Regions from separate parts of the Thermaerobacter composti genome, predicted to be linked through region 2. Evidence: riboswitches for the same ligand, from Rfam matches in the RefSeq annotation. Region 2 holds a riboswitch; the other holds the start of a gene.
The links. A riboswitch is a leader RNA that binds a small molecule or an ion and turns the genes downstream of it on or off. The one in region 2 is predicted to bind cyclic di-GMP.
Positions count from the first base shown of each region.

Region 1: another riboswitch for cyclic di-GMP. It lies ahead of Q5761_RS00715 (flagellar hook-basal body protein); the one in region 2 lies ahead of flgB (flagellar basal body rod protein FlgB).

Region 1 is NZ_CP132508.1:158,054-163,712, forward strand. Features, by position in the region: gene spoIIID (sporulation transcriptional regulator SpoIIID) at 714-1,013, shown strand; gene Q5761_RS00710 (rod shape-determining protein) at 1,443-2,453, shown strand; cyclic di-GMP riboswitch class I at 2,845-2,901, shown strand; gene Q5761_RS00715 (flagellar hook-basal body protein) at 3,303-4,052, shown strand; gene Q5761_RS00720 (flagellar hook-basal body protein) at 4,049-4,882, shown strand; gene Q5761_RS00725 (superoxide dismutase) at 5,252-5,659, shown strand, end outside.
Region 2 is NZ_CP132508.1:1,216,747-1,222,405, forward strand. Features, by position in the region: gene Q5761_RS04760 (tyrosine recombinase) at 1-413, shown strand, start outside; gene hslV (ATP-dependent protease subunit HslV) at 473-1,021, shown strand; gene hslU (ATP-dependent protease ATPase subunit HslU) at 1,255-2,694, shown strand; cyclic di-GMP riboswitch class I at 2,970-3,062, shown strand; gene flgB (flagellar basal body rod protein FlgB) at 3,267-3,713, shown strand; gene flgC (flagellar basal body rod protein FlgC) at 3,718-4,233, shown strand; gene fliE (flagellar hook-basal body complex protein FliE) at 4,273-4,617, shown strand; gene fliF (flagellar basal-body MS-ring/collar protein FliF) at 4,788-5,659, shown strand, end outside.

The DNA.
Region 1 (5,659 bases), 1.1 Mb from region 2:
CCGGCCGGACCTGACAGGGGTGACGAGCGCCCCTTGCGCACGGGAGGGCCGCACCGCCGACGGGCGGTGCGGCCCTCCCGCGTCCGCCCCCCTTGCGAGCCGCCCGACCCAGGCCAAGGTCGCTCCCGGTGCGCCCGGCAGGGTTCGCCGACCCGGCCGTTCGCCATGCCGAACCAGCCGGCGGGCCCCTCCCCCGGGCGTGGTCCGGTGGTCCGTCGGCCAGGGAAGCGCGGGCCGCCCCGGCCCGCGCGCCCCCGCAGCGGCCATCGCCGTCCGGGGTCGCGTCCGCAGCAATCGCCCCGGGCCCATCGGCTCACCTGCGTCCGACGCATCGGCTCACCTGCGTCCGACGCGGATCCACGGCGTCCGCACCGCCCAAGCCGCCCCCGCCATGCGCACCGGCCCGCGTCGCGGCCCGATGGCATCGGGCCGCGACGCGGGCCGCGTCCCCCATCGCGGCCCCTCCCGCCCAACCGGCGGCGGGCGCGCCTCGCCCCCGAACCCCGTGCACCGCTCCCCTCGCCCCAGGCACCGCGCCCATCCCCGTCCCACGGCCCTCCGGCGAAGCCGGTTCGTCCCCCGGGTGGGACCCCGTCGACCCAGGCCGATGGCCTGTCCGCCCGTGCGCGGCCGTGCGCGGCCCTGCGGTCAAGGTATGTTTGCCTAACGCCCTCATATAGATGGTAACAGACCAGGGCGAAGGGGGCAGGTCGGTGAAGGACTACATCTGGAAGCGCGTGGTGGAGGTGAGCACGTACATCGCTCGCACCCGCTCCACCGTGCGCGAGGCAGCCAAGGTGTTCGGTGTCTCGAAAAGCACCGTCCACAAGGACGTAACCGAGCGCCTGCCCAAGATCGACAGCCAGCTGGCGGCGAAGGTCCAGCAGGTCCTGGCGACCAACAAGGCGGAGCGCCACCTGCGGGGTGGTGAGGCCACCCGCCTCAAGTACCTGCAGGAGCAGCGGGGCCCGGTGCGCAAGCAACCCCCCTCGGAGCCCTCCGTCGGGGCCTGAACGCCGTCCCTGCCGGCACCGGCCCTGGCCCCCGGACGAACGCGGCCGTGGCGGCGGCCCCCGGGCGCGACCCGGTGTCAGCGGCCTGCAGCCCGGCCCCCTTCCTTCCCCTGCCCCGGACGACCCCTCCCCGGCGCCGGTCCGCACCGCACCCGCCTGGGCGCGCGGCGGACAACCCATTCCCAGCGGCGACGAGCGGCACCCGCCTGGACGCGCGGCGGACAACCCATTCGATGGACAACCCATTCCCAGCGGCGACGAGCGGGGGTCCGAGGCCATCCCCTCCCGGCCCGCCATCTTGTGCGTCAAGAGGAACCCGACCCGATGGCAAAGAAATCCGCCCTGGCGTCGACACCGCCTCCACGCCCGCCGACCGACGGCCGTCGGCCGCGGTGGCGGCCGTCCCACGGGCAGGAGGGAGGAGGGGACATGGTCGGGTTCGTGCGGGACCTGGGGGTCGACCTGGGCACCGCCAACACCCTGGTCTACGTGGAGGGCCGCGGCATCGTGCTCAACGAGCCCTCGGTGGTCGCCGTCGACCGGCAGACGGGGCGCGTCGTGGCCGTGGGCGCCGAGGCCCATCGGATGTTGGGGCGGACGCCGGGCCACATCGTGGCCGCGCGCCCGCTGCGCGGTGGCGTCATCGCCGACTTCACGGCCACCGCCACCCTGCTCAAGGCGTTGCTGCAACGGGCCATGCCCCACCGGCTGGGCTTGCGGCCCCGCATGGTGGTGTGCGTCCCCGCCGGCGTCACCACCGTGGAGCGGCGGGCCGTCATCGAGGCGGGCTACGAGGCGGGGGCCCGCAAGGTCTACCTGGTGGAGGAACCGGTCGCCGCCGCCCTGGGGGCGGGGCTCGACATCCACCGGCCCGGCGGCCACCTGGTGGTCGACGTGGGCGGGGGCACCACGGACATCGCTGTGCTCTCCCTGGGGGGCGTGGTGGTGGGCGCCTCGGTGCGGGTCGGCGGCGACGCCTTCGACGAGGCCATCGTCCGCCATGTCAAGCGGCGGTACAACGTGCTGATCGGCGAGCGCACGGCGGAGCAGGCCAAGATCGCCATCGGCACGGCCGTGCCCCCCGAGGCGGACGAACGCTTCGAGGTGCGGGGCCGCGACCTGGTCACCGGCCTGCCCCGGACCCTGCACCTGACCGCCGCCGAGATCCACGAGGCGCTGGAAGAGCCCATCGGCACCCTGCTGGCCGGCCTGCGTGCCGCCCTGGAGCGGGTTCCTCCGGAGCTCGCGGCCGACCTGGTGGTGGGCGGGTTGGTGCTCACCGGCGGCGGGTCGCTGCTGCGGGGCCTGGACCGGCGCATCGCCGAGGCCACCGGTCTGCCCGTGGTGCAGCCGGAGGAGCCGCTGCTGACGGTGGCCCTGGGGACCGGGGCGGCCCTGGGCATGCTCGATCGCCTGGCGGGGGTCGTCGTCGCCGGGTGACGCCGGCCTTGGGCCCCACCGTCCACGCCGGAACCGACCTCGGTGCCCTCGCGTCCGCGCTCGGGCGGCCGTGGCCCCGGACCGGCCGAGGGCCGGATCACGAAGGATGGGGGGCGAGGCCGCGGGCCGGGGCGCACCGGCCCGCGGGGCGGAGGATGTCTGCGGTCTCGACGAGCTGCACCCGGCTGCGGCCCAGGGCCGGCCCGAAGCCGACGCGACAGGCGACCGCCGCCCGGTGCGGGCCGGGGAGGGCGGCCATTGGGCGGTTCGATGGCAGGCCGCCGGACGCTGCGCGCGACCCGCCGCGAAGACGATCCGAGCTCCCAGCAGGAATGGCGCGACCGGCGCCGAACATGCCTTCCAAAACGAGGTTCCCGTCGAGGTTCGACACGCCGCGAAAGGGCAAACCCGCCGAAAGGCGGGGGCGCAAAGCCACGGGTCTACCGCGCGGCGGGGGCGACCGAGGGCCGACGAGGATCCCCCCTCCGAAGGGGGAGGGGAGCGGGCTTGGGGCCCGGGGGCGCCGTCCGCCGGCCACGACGGCCGGGCTGCCGAACGGGTGGAGCATCCCGTACCGCCCGACCCACCGTAGGACGGTTCTCCGGGCCGCGGGCCCGGTCCCGGTGCCTCGCCACGGTGGCAGCGGGCGGAGGGATAGGTTGGGCTCTCGTCCCCCGGCAGCCGCCGGGGGTTTTCATTTGGTGCCCTTGATGGACCCCGGTTCGCTGCTCCGGTTCGCGCCCGGTTCGCTGCCGGCGGCAGGCGCGCACCGGCCTCGCATCGCGGGGCCATGGGCCCCAGGGGGTCCCGGGCGGCCGTGGCTCGCCGGTCAGTGGAGGGAGACGGGCCTTGTTGCGAGGACTCTACACCGCCGCCAGCGGCATGATGGCCCGGGTCGTGGTGCAGCAGCGCCTGGCCACGGACCTGGCCAACGTCGAGACCCCCGGCTATCGGGCTAGCTGGAACGTCACCGAGGCCTTCCCGGAGCTCCTCGTCTCCCGGCTGGAGGGCCGTGGTGCGGCGCCGGTCGGCCCGGTGGGCAACGGGGTGGTGGTGGCCGAGGCCGGTCTCGACGTCCGCCCCGGTCCGTGGGTGGAGACCGGTCGCCCCCAGGATCTGGCCCTGGCGGGCGAGGGCTTCTTCGTGGTGCTGGGACCGGATGGGCCCGCCTACACCCGGGCGGGCAACTTCACCGTCGGACCCGAGGGCTACCTGCAGACGCCCGACGGCTGGCCCGTGCTCGGCATCGACGGGGAGCCCCTGTGGGTGGGCACCGCCGACTTCACCGTGACGCCGGACGGTCAGGTGGAGGTGGGCGGCTTCGCCGTGGGCACCATCGCCCGGGTGAACTTCGCCAACCCCGCCGCCTTGCGCAGGGCCGGCGACAACCTGCTGGTCAACCTGGGCGATGCGGGCGCGGCGGTGCCCGTGGACACGCCGGTGCGCCAGGGCGTTTTGGAACAGTCCAATGTCGACCCGGTGAAGACGGTGGTGGCCATGCTGGCCAACTTCCGCGCCTTCGAGGCCGCCCAGCGGGTGCTGGCGGCCCATGACCAGACCCTGGGTCTGGCCATCCAGGAAGTGGGGCGGGTGACGTGATCCAGCGGGCCCTGTGGTCGTCGGCCGCGGGCATGGCCGCCGCCGCCCGTCAGGTCGACGTCACCGCCAACAACCTGGCCAACGTCAACACCGCCGGCTTCAAGGCGTCGCGGGCGGACTTCGCCGACCTGGCCTACGCCGCCGTGCAGGCGCCGGTGGCGCCCCTCGCCGCGGCGACCGGCGGCGTGCAGGTGGGGCACGGTGTACGCCTCGCCGCCACGCCCCGCCTCTGGCACCAGGGGCCGCTCCGCGAGACCGGCTCGCCGTGGGACCTGGCCCTGGAGGGGGCCGGCTTCCTCCAGGTGGTCGAACCCGCCACGGGGGAGGTCTTGCTGACGCGGGGCGGCGCCTTCACCCTCAGCCCCTGGCCCGGGGGCCCGCCGGCGGCTGGCGGGCCCGACGGAGGGGAGGGGCTGGTGGTCACCGACGGCGCCGGGCGGCCCCTGCTGCGGGACGACGGGCAGCCGGTGGTGTTGCCGCCGGGAAGCCGCACGTGGATCGTCTCGCCCGAGGGCGAGATCCGGGCCGTGTTGGCCGACGGCGACGAGGTCCCGGCGGGACGACTGGCCGTGGTGGTGCCGGCGGCACCCGACGCCCTGGAGAGCCGGGGCGAGGGCCTGTTCGCACCGGGACCCGAGCCGCTGATCGCCCTGCCGCCGGGGCAGGGCGGGGCCGGTCGGGTGCGCCAGGGCATGCTGGAGCAGTCCAACGTCGACCTGGCCGCGGAGATGACGCGCCTCTTGGCGGCGCAGCGGGCCTACCAGCTCAATGCCCGGGCGGTGCTGACCGCCGACGAGATGATGGGCGCCATCAACCGCCTGCGGCCGTGAGACGCGAGGACGGCCATCAACCGCGGGAACCCGTGACCTTTGGTTTGTCCTCTTTCCCCCCAAGGCCCGCATGGGCCTCCCCCCTGATGCGCCCGGGGCGGGCGGCGGTCTGCCGCCCGCCCCGGGCGCGTTGCCGGTTCGTCCGGCCCTGGGTCGCCGCCGGGGCCGTCGCCGGGGCTGTCGCGGGGCCGTCACGGGGGTGTCGCATGAAAGCTTCCGGACGTTGGTATATACTCGTATTCGGGCGCGGGACAGCCTGGGCCACCGGCCCCGTCGGCGGCCGGGACGGTCGGCCTGGCCAGGGACGCTTCGTGCTTCTGCCGGTGGCGAGGGCCCCGCGCGATCTGCCCAACCGAGGAGGGATCGTCGGTGGCTTACCAACTGCCGCCCCTGCCGTACGACTACAACGCCCTCGAGCCGCACATCGACGAGCAGACCATGCGCATCCACCACGACCGGCACCACGCCACCTACGTGAACAACGTCAACGCGGCCCTGGAGAAGTATCCCGCGCTCCAGAACAAGCCCATCGAGGAGCTCCTGCGCCAGATCGACCAGGTTCCCGAGGACATCCGCACCGCCGTGCGGAACAACGGCGGCGGCCACGCCAACCACTCGCTGTTCTGGGAGATCATGAGCCCGCGCGGCGGCGGCCAGCCCTCGGGTGCCCTGGCCGAGGCGATCGACAAGGCCTTCGGCAGCTTCGAATCCTTCAAGGAGCAGTTCACCAAGACCGCCACGACCCACTTCGGCAGCGGCTGGGCGTGGCTCGTGGTG
Region 2 (5,659 bases):
TGGGACCCGTGGCCGCGGCCTTGCGGGCGTACGTCGAGGAGGGGCGACCGCAGCTGGAGGCGGCCCGTCGCCGACGACCGTGTCCGCCCCAGGACCGGCGGGCGGTGTTCCTCAACCGCTGGGGCGGGCGGCTGTCCCCCCGGGGCATCCAGGCCGTGGTGCGCAAGGCCGGCGCGGCGGTGGCGCGGTTGCGCGCCCATCCCCACCTGCTGCGCCATACCTTCGCCACCCACCTGCTGGACGGGGGGGCGGGGCTGCGCACCGTCCAGGAGCTCCTGGGCCACGCCAGCCTGGTGGCGACCCAGGTCTACACCCACGTCTCGCGCGCGCGCCTGTGGGCCGTCTACCAGCAGGCCCACCCCCGGGCGCGGCGGCGGGAGCCGCCAGGGGCCGGTCACCGTCCGCCGCCGTGAGACGGCGCGGTCCCAGCGAGGGCGGCGGAGGCCCTGTCGGCCGGGGAGGAATCGGTGGCATGGTGGGACGCTCCGGGTCGTTCCACGGCACCACCATCCTGGCGGTGCGCCGCGGCGGCAAGGTGGCCATGGCCGGCGACGGCCAGGTCACCTTGGAGCAGCACATGGTGATGAAGCATCGGGCCCGCAAGGTTCGTCGGCTCTACCACGGCCGGGTGCTGGCGGGATTCGCCGGCAGCGTGGCCGATGCCGTGGCCCTGCTGGAACGGTTCGAGGGCAAGTTGGAGGAGCACGCCGGGCAGCTGGTGCGCGCGGCGGTGGAGCTGGCCAAGGACTGGCGCACCGACCGGATGCTGCGACGACTCGAGGCCCTCATGGTGGTGGCCGATGCCGAGCACCTCCTGCTGGTCTCCGGCTCGGGCGAGGTGCTCGAGCCCGACGACGGTATCGTCGCGGTGGGCTCGGGCGCGGCCTTCGCCCTGGCGGCCGCCCGGGCGCTGGTCCGGCACACCGCACTCGACGCGCCGTCCATCTGTCGCGAGGCGATGCGCATCGCCGCCGAGCTCTGCGTGTACACCAACGACCAGCTGATCGTGGAGGAGCTCTAGGCCCCCGCGCTCCTCCTCCCGACGGCGCAAGGCCGCGTCCGCGGGGAGGTCCACGAGGCGGGGGGAGCGGGGTGCGGGATCCAAGGAGGCCGCCCCGTTCTGGGGTCGGCCGTTCTCGAGGCCCCATGGCGCGGCATCGGGGAGCGCTCCGGCGCCGCAGGGCGCCAGGGGCAGGGTGCGGCGGCCGCCAGGGGTCGGGACCGGCCATCGGCACCGGAGGAGGGACGCCCGCCGTGCATCAGGCGGCCGCACCGGGTGCGGCATGGGAGCCCGATCGGTTGACGCCGCGCCAGATCGTGGCGGAGCTCGACCGGTACATCGTGGGCCAGGCCGCGGCCAAGCGCGCCGTGGCCATCGCGCTGCGCAACCGCTGGCGCCGCCAGCAGCTCCCGCCCCACCTGCGGGACGAGGTGGCGCCGAAGAACATCCTGATGATCGGCCCGACGGGGGTGGGCAAGACCGAGATCGCCCGCCGCCTGGCGCGTCTGACGGGTGCGCCCTTCATCAAGGTCGAGGCGACGAAGTTCACCGAGGTGGGCTACGTCGGGCGCGACGTGGAGTCCATCATCCGCGACCTGGTGGAGACGGCCATCCGCATGGTGAAGGCGGAGCGGATGGCCACCGTCCAGGACCGGGCGCGGGCGGCCGCCGACGAGCGGTTGCTGGACGTGCTGGTGCCGCCGCCCCGCCGGCGGCACCCGCGCTTCTCCTCGCCGTGGGAGATGCTGCTGGGGCCCCTCGGGGGCACGCCCCAGCCCAGCGAGCCGCCGCGCCCGGAAGAGGAGGAGGACTGGCGCCGGCGCCGGCAGGAGGTGGCGGCGCGGCTGCGCGACGGCCAGCTGGAGGACCAGGTGGTGGAGATCGAGGTCGAGGACCAGGCGCCGCCGATGGTGGACATCCTGGGCGGGCCCGGCCTGGAAGAGGTGACCCTCAACGTCCAGGACCTGCTCAAGGACTGGCTCCCCCGGCGCAAGCGGCGGCGCCGGCTGCCGGTGCGGGAGGCCCGGGAGGTGCTGGCCCAGGAGGAGGCCCAGAAGCTCATCGACATGGACCAGGTGGTGGCCGAGGCCATCCGCCGCACCGAGCAGGCGGGCATCGTGTTCATCGACGAGATCGACAAGATCGCCGGCCGGGAACGGGGCCACGGGCCCGACGTCTCCCGGGAGGGCGTCCAGCGCGACATCCTGCCCATCGTCGAGGGCTCGACGGTGATGACCCGCCACGGCCCGGTGCGGACGGACCACATCCTCTTCATCGCTGCGGGCGCGTTCCACGTCGCCAAGCCCTCGGACCTGATCCCGGAGCTGCAGGGCCGGTTTCCCATCCGGGTGGAGCTGCAGCCCCTGACCCGTGAGGACTTCAAGCGCATCCTCACGGAACCGGACAACGCCCTGCTGCGCCAGTACCAGGCGCTGCTGGCGACCGACGGGGTCGAGCTGGAGTTCACGCCGGACGCGGTGGACGAACTGGCGGCCATGGCCGCCCGCGCCAACGAGCAGGCGGAGAACATCGGTGCCCGTCGCCTGCACACGCTGCTGGAGCGCGTCCTGGAGCCCCTGGCCTTCGACGCGCCCGACGCCCTCCAGGGCAAGGTGGTGGTCGACGGCGCCTTCGTCCGCCAGCGGTTGGAGGGGGTGCTGCAGGACCAGGACCTGAGCCGGTACATCCTCTGACCCGGGGACCGCCGCGGCCCGCCGGGCGGCCGCCCGCACCAAGGAGACCGCGGCTGGAAAGGCGAACCGTGTCGAGAGAGGGACCCAAATCCAGGACCGGGGTCCCAAATTTTTTGTCGCCGATAGCAGGAATGACCAGTGGTGTGGAGAATCATGTCGACCAGCTCGGGTCGACAGGGATAGACAAATCTATAAACTTCGGGGGCGGGCGAGGCCTTGTGCCCCCGCCGGGCTCCAGGAGCGGTCGGAGCCTGGCGACGGCCCGCCCCCCGCGGCAGCGACAAAGGCACCCCTGCCGAAAGGCAGGCTCGCAAAGTCACGGGTCTACGGTCCCGCCCCGGCGGGACTATGACGGCCGGACTGCCGAACGCCGCGTGGTGGTTCTGTCCCCGCCGTCGTGGGCCGCCCGTGGTGCCGGTTGCGCCGCGGGCGGCTCGTCTTTTCGGAGCCCAAGCCCGGCCGGTCCGCCGGGCGGGCCGGCGGCGACCCGGGCCGGCGCGGGTGCCCGGTGCCCGGCGCAGGCGCCCGGTGCTCCCGGACCGGGCGGTGTTCGCAGCGGAGGGGGTGGGCCCATGTGGGGCGCCATCGACGACCGGCTGGCGGCGGCGCTGGAGGTGCTGGCCCTCCGTCAGCGCCTGCTGGCGCAGAACGTGGCCAACGCCGAGACCCCTGGCTACAAGCGCTACGACGTGGCTTTCGACCGGGCGCTGGCGCTGGCCTTGGAGGCGTCGGGGAGGGGCGCCGGCAGGGCGGACGGCTTGCAGGCGGCGGGCCGAGGCCCGTTGCCCCTGGCCGCCACCCACCCCGCGCACCAGCCGGGCCGGGGACCCGTCGGCGCGCTCTGGCAGGCGGTGTACCGCGAGACGGGGACGGCCCTGCGCAACGACGGCAACAACGTCGACCTCGACGCCGAGATGGCGCGCCTCGCGGAGACCGGTCTGCACTACCAGGCGCTGATCCGGCAGCTCTCCGATCGCATCGCCTTGTTGCGCACGGTCATCGCCGAGGGGAGGCGGTAGCGCCATGGGCGACGGCCTCTTCGGCACCCTCGCCATCGCGGCCAGCGGCATGACGGCCCAGCGGCTGCGGCTGGACCTGATCGCCAACAACCTGGCCAACGTGGACACCACCCGGGCCCCCGGCGGCGGGCCGTACCGGCGCCTGGTGCCGGTCTTCCAGGAGCGGGTGCGACCCTTCGCCGAGGTGCTGCGGGAGCGGGTGGCGGCGGGTCCCCTGGCCCGGGGCGCCGCCGGCGTCGCGCCGCGGGGGACGGGAGGAACCGGCCCCTGGGGCGGCGGCCTCGGCCCGGCGGGCGTGCAGGTGACGGCGGTGGTCGCCGATCCCTCCCCGCCGCGGCTGGTGTTCGACCCGGGGCATCCCGACGCCGGGCCCGACGGGTACGTCGCCTACCCCAACGTGGATCCGCTGATGGAGATGGTGAATCTGCTGGCGGCCACCCGGGCCTACGAGGCGAACGTGGCCGTCTTCAGCGCGGCTCGCACCCTGGCCCTGCGGGCCCTGGAGCTGGGCCGGGGCTAGGCGGCACGCGGGCTGGATGCAGAGCAGGAGGGATGATCCATGAGCCCATGGGGCGTGGGATGGGCGGGCGGCGTGGGGGCGCCGTCCGTCGCGGAGGGCCTGGCGCCGGCCGGCGGTGCCGCAGGGACGCCGGCAGGCGGCGCCGAGACGGCCGCCGGCGACGGTCCCCGCTTCTTGCGGGAGCTGGCGCGGGCCCTGGCCCAACTGGAGGGGACGGTGGCCGAAGCCGATGCCATGGCCCAGCGGCTGGTGACGGGCCAGGTCGACGACCTGTCCGCGGTCATGGTGGCCAGCGAGAAGGCGCGGCTGGCCGTCGAGCTCGCCGTGCAGCTGCGCAACAAGGCGCTGGAGGCGTACCAGGAGATCATGCGGATGCCCATCTGACGGCGGCCCGCGACCCTGGCCGGCGGCGACCGGCGGCGAGACGGCCGCATCGCCCAGATGCCCACCTGCAGCAGGTCCGCCGTGCCCGCCGCCGACGGCGAGCGGCGGCGAGGGCGGCCGCATAGCCCGCGCGCGGCGAGGGCGACGGGAAGGAGGCGGCGGAGGGCCCGATGCCGGTGACGCAACTGCGGCAGCTTCCCCAACAGTTCCTGGGCTGGTTCCGGCAGCTGCGGCCCGCGGCTCGTTGGACCGTGGTGGCGGCGGCGGGGTTGGCGCTGGCGGGCCTGCTGGCGCTGGCCCTGGCGGGCCGCGGTCAACCGCGATGGGAGCCGCTCTTCACCCGGCTCGATCCCTCCGACGCGGCCGCCATCGTCGGCCAGCTGGAGGAGCAGGGGGTGCCCTACCAGCTCGCGGAGGGCGGCCGGGCCGTGCTGGTGCCCGCCGCCGAGGTGGACCGGCTGCGCCTGGAGCTGGCCGCCCAGGGCCTGCCGCGGGAGGGCACGGTGGGCCTGGAGTTGATGGAGCGGATGCCCATGGGGGCCACGGAGTTCGAGCGGCAGGTGCAGTACCTGCGGGGCCTCCAGGGCGAGCTGGCGCGGACCATCGGCCGGCTGGAGGGCGTCGAGGCCGCGCGGGTCCACCTGGTCCTGCCGGACGACACCCCCTTCGTCGCCGAGCGTCGGCCGCCCAGCGCCGCGGTCCTGGTGCAGCTCAAGCCCGGCGCCGACCTCGGGCCCGAGCAGGTGCGCTCCATCATGCACCTGGTGGCCTCGGCGGTGGAGGGCTTGAAGCCCGAGGACGTGACCGTCGTCGACGCGACCGGCCGCCTGCTCTCGGCCGAGGTCGGTCCGGCGGAGGGAACCGACACCGCCCGCGCCGACGACCGCCTGGAGGTCGAGCGCCAGTTCGAGGCGGACCTGCAACACCGGCTCCAGACCCTGCTGGAACAGGTGCTGGGACCGGGCAACGTGGTGGCCCGGGTGAACGCCGAGCTGAACTTCGACCAGCAGGTGATCGAGCGGCACCTGTTCGAGCCGCCGGC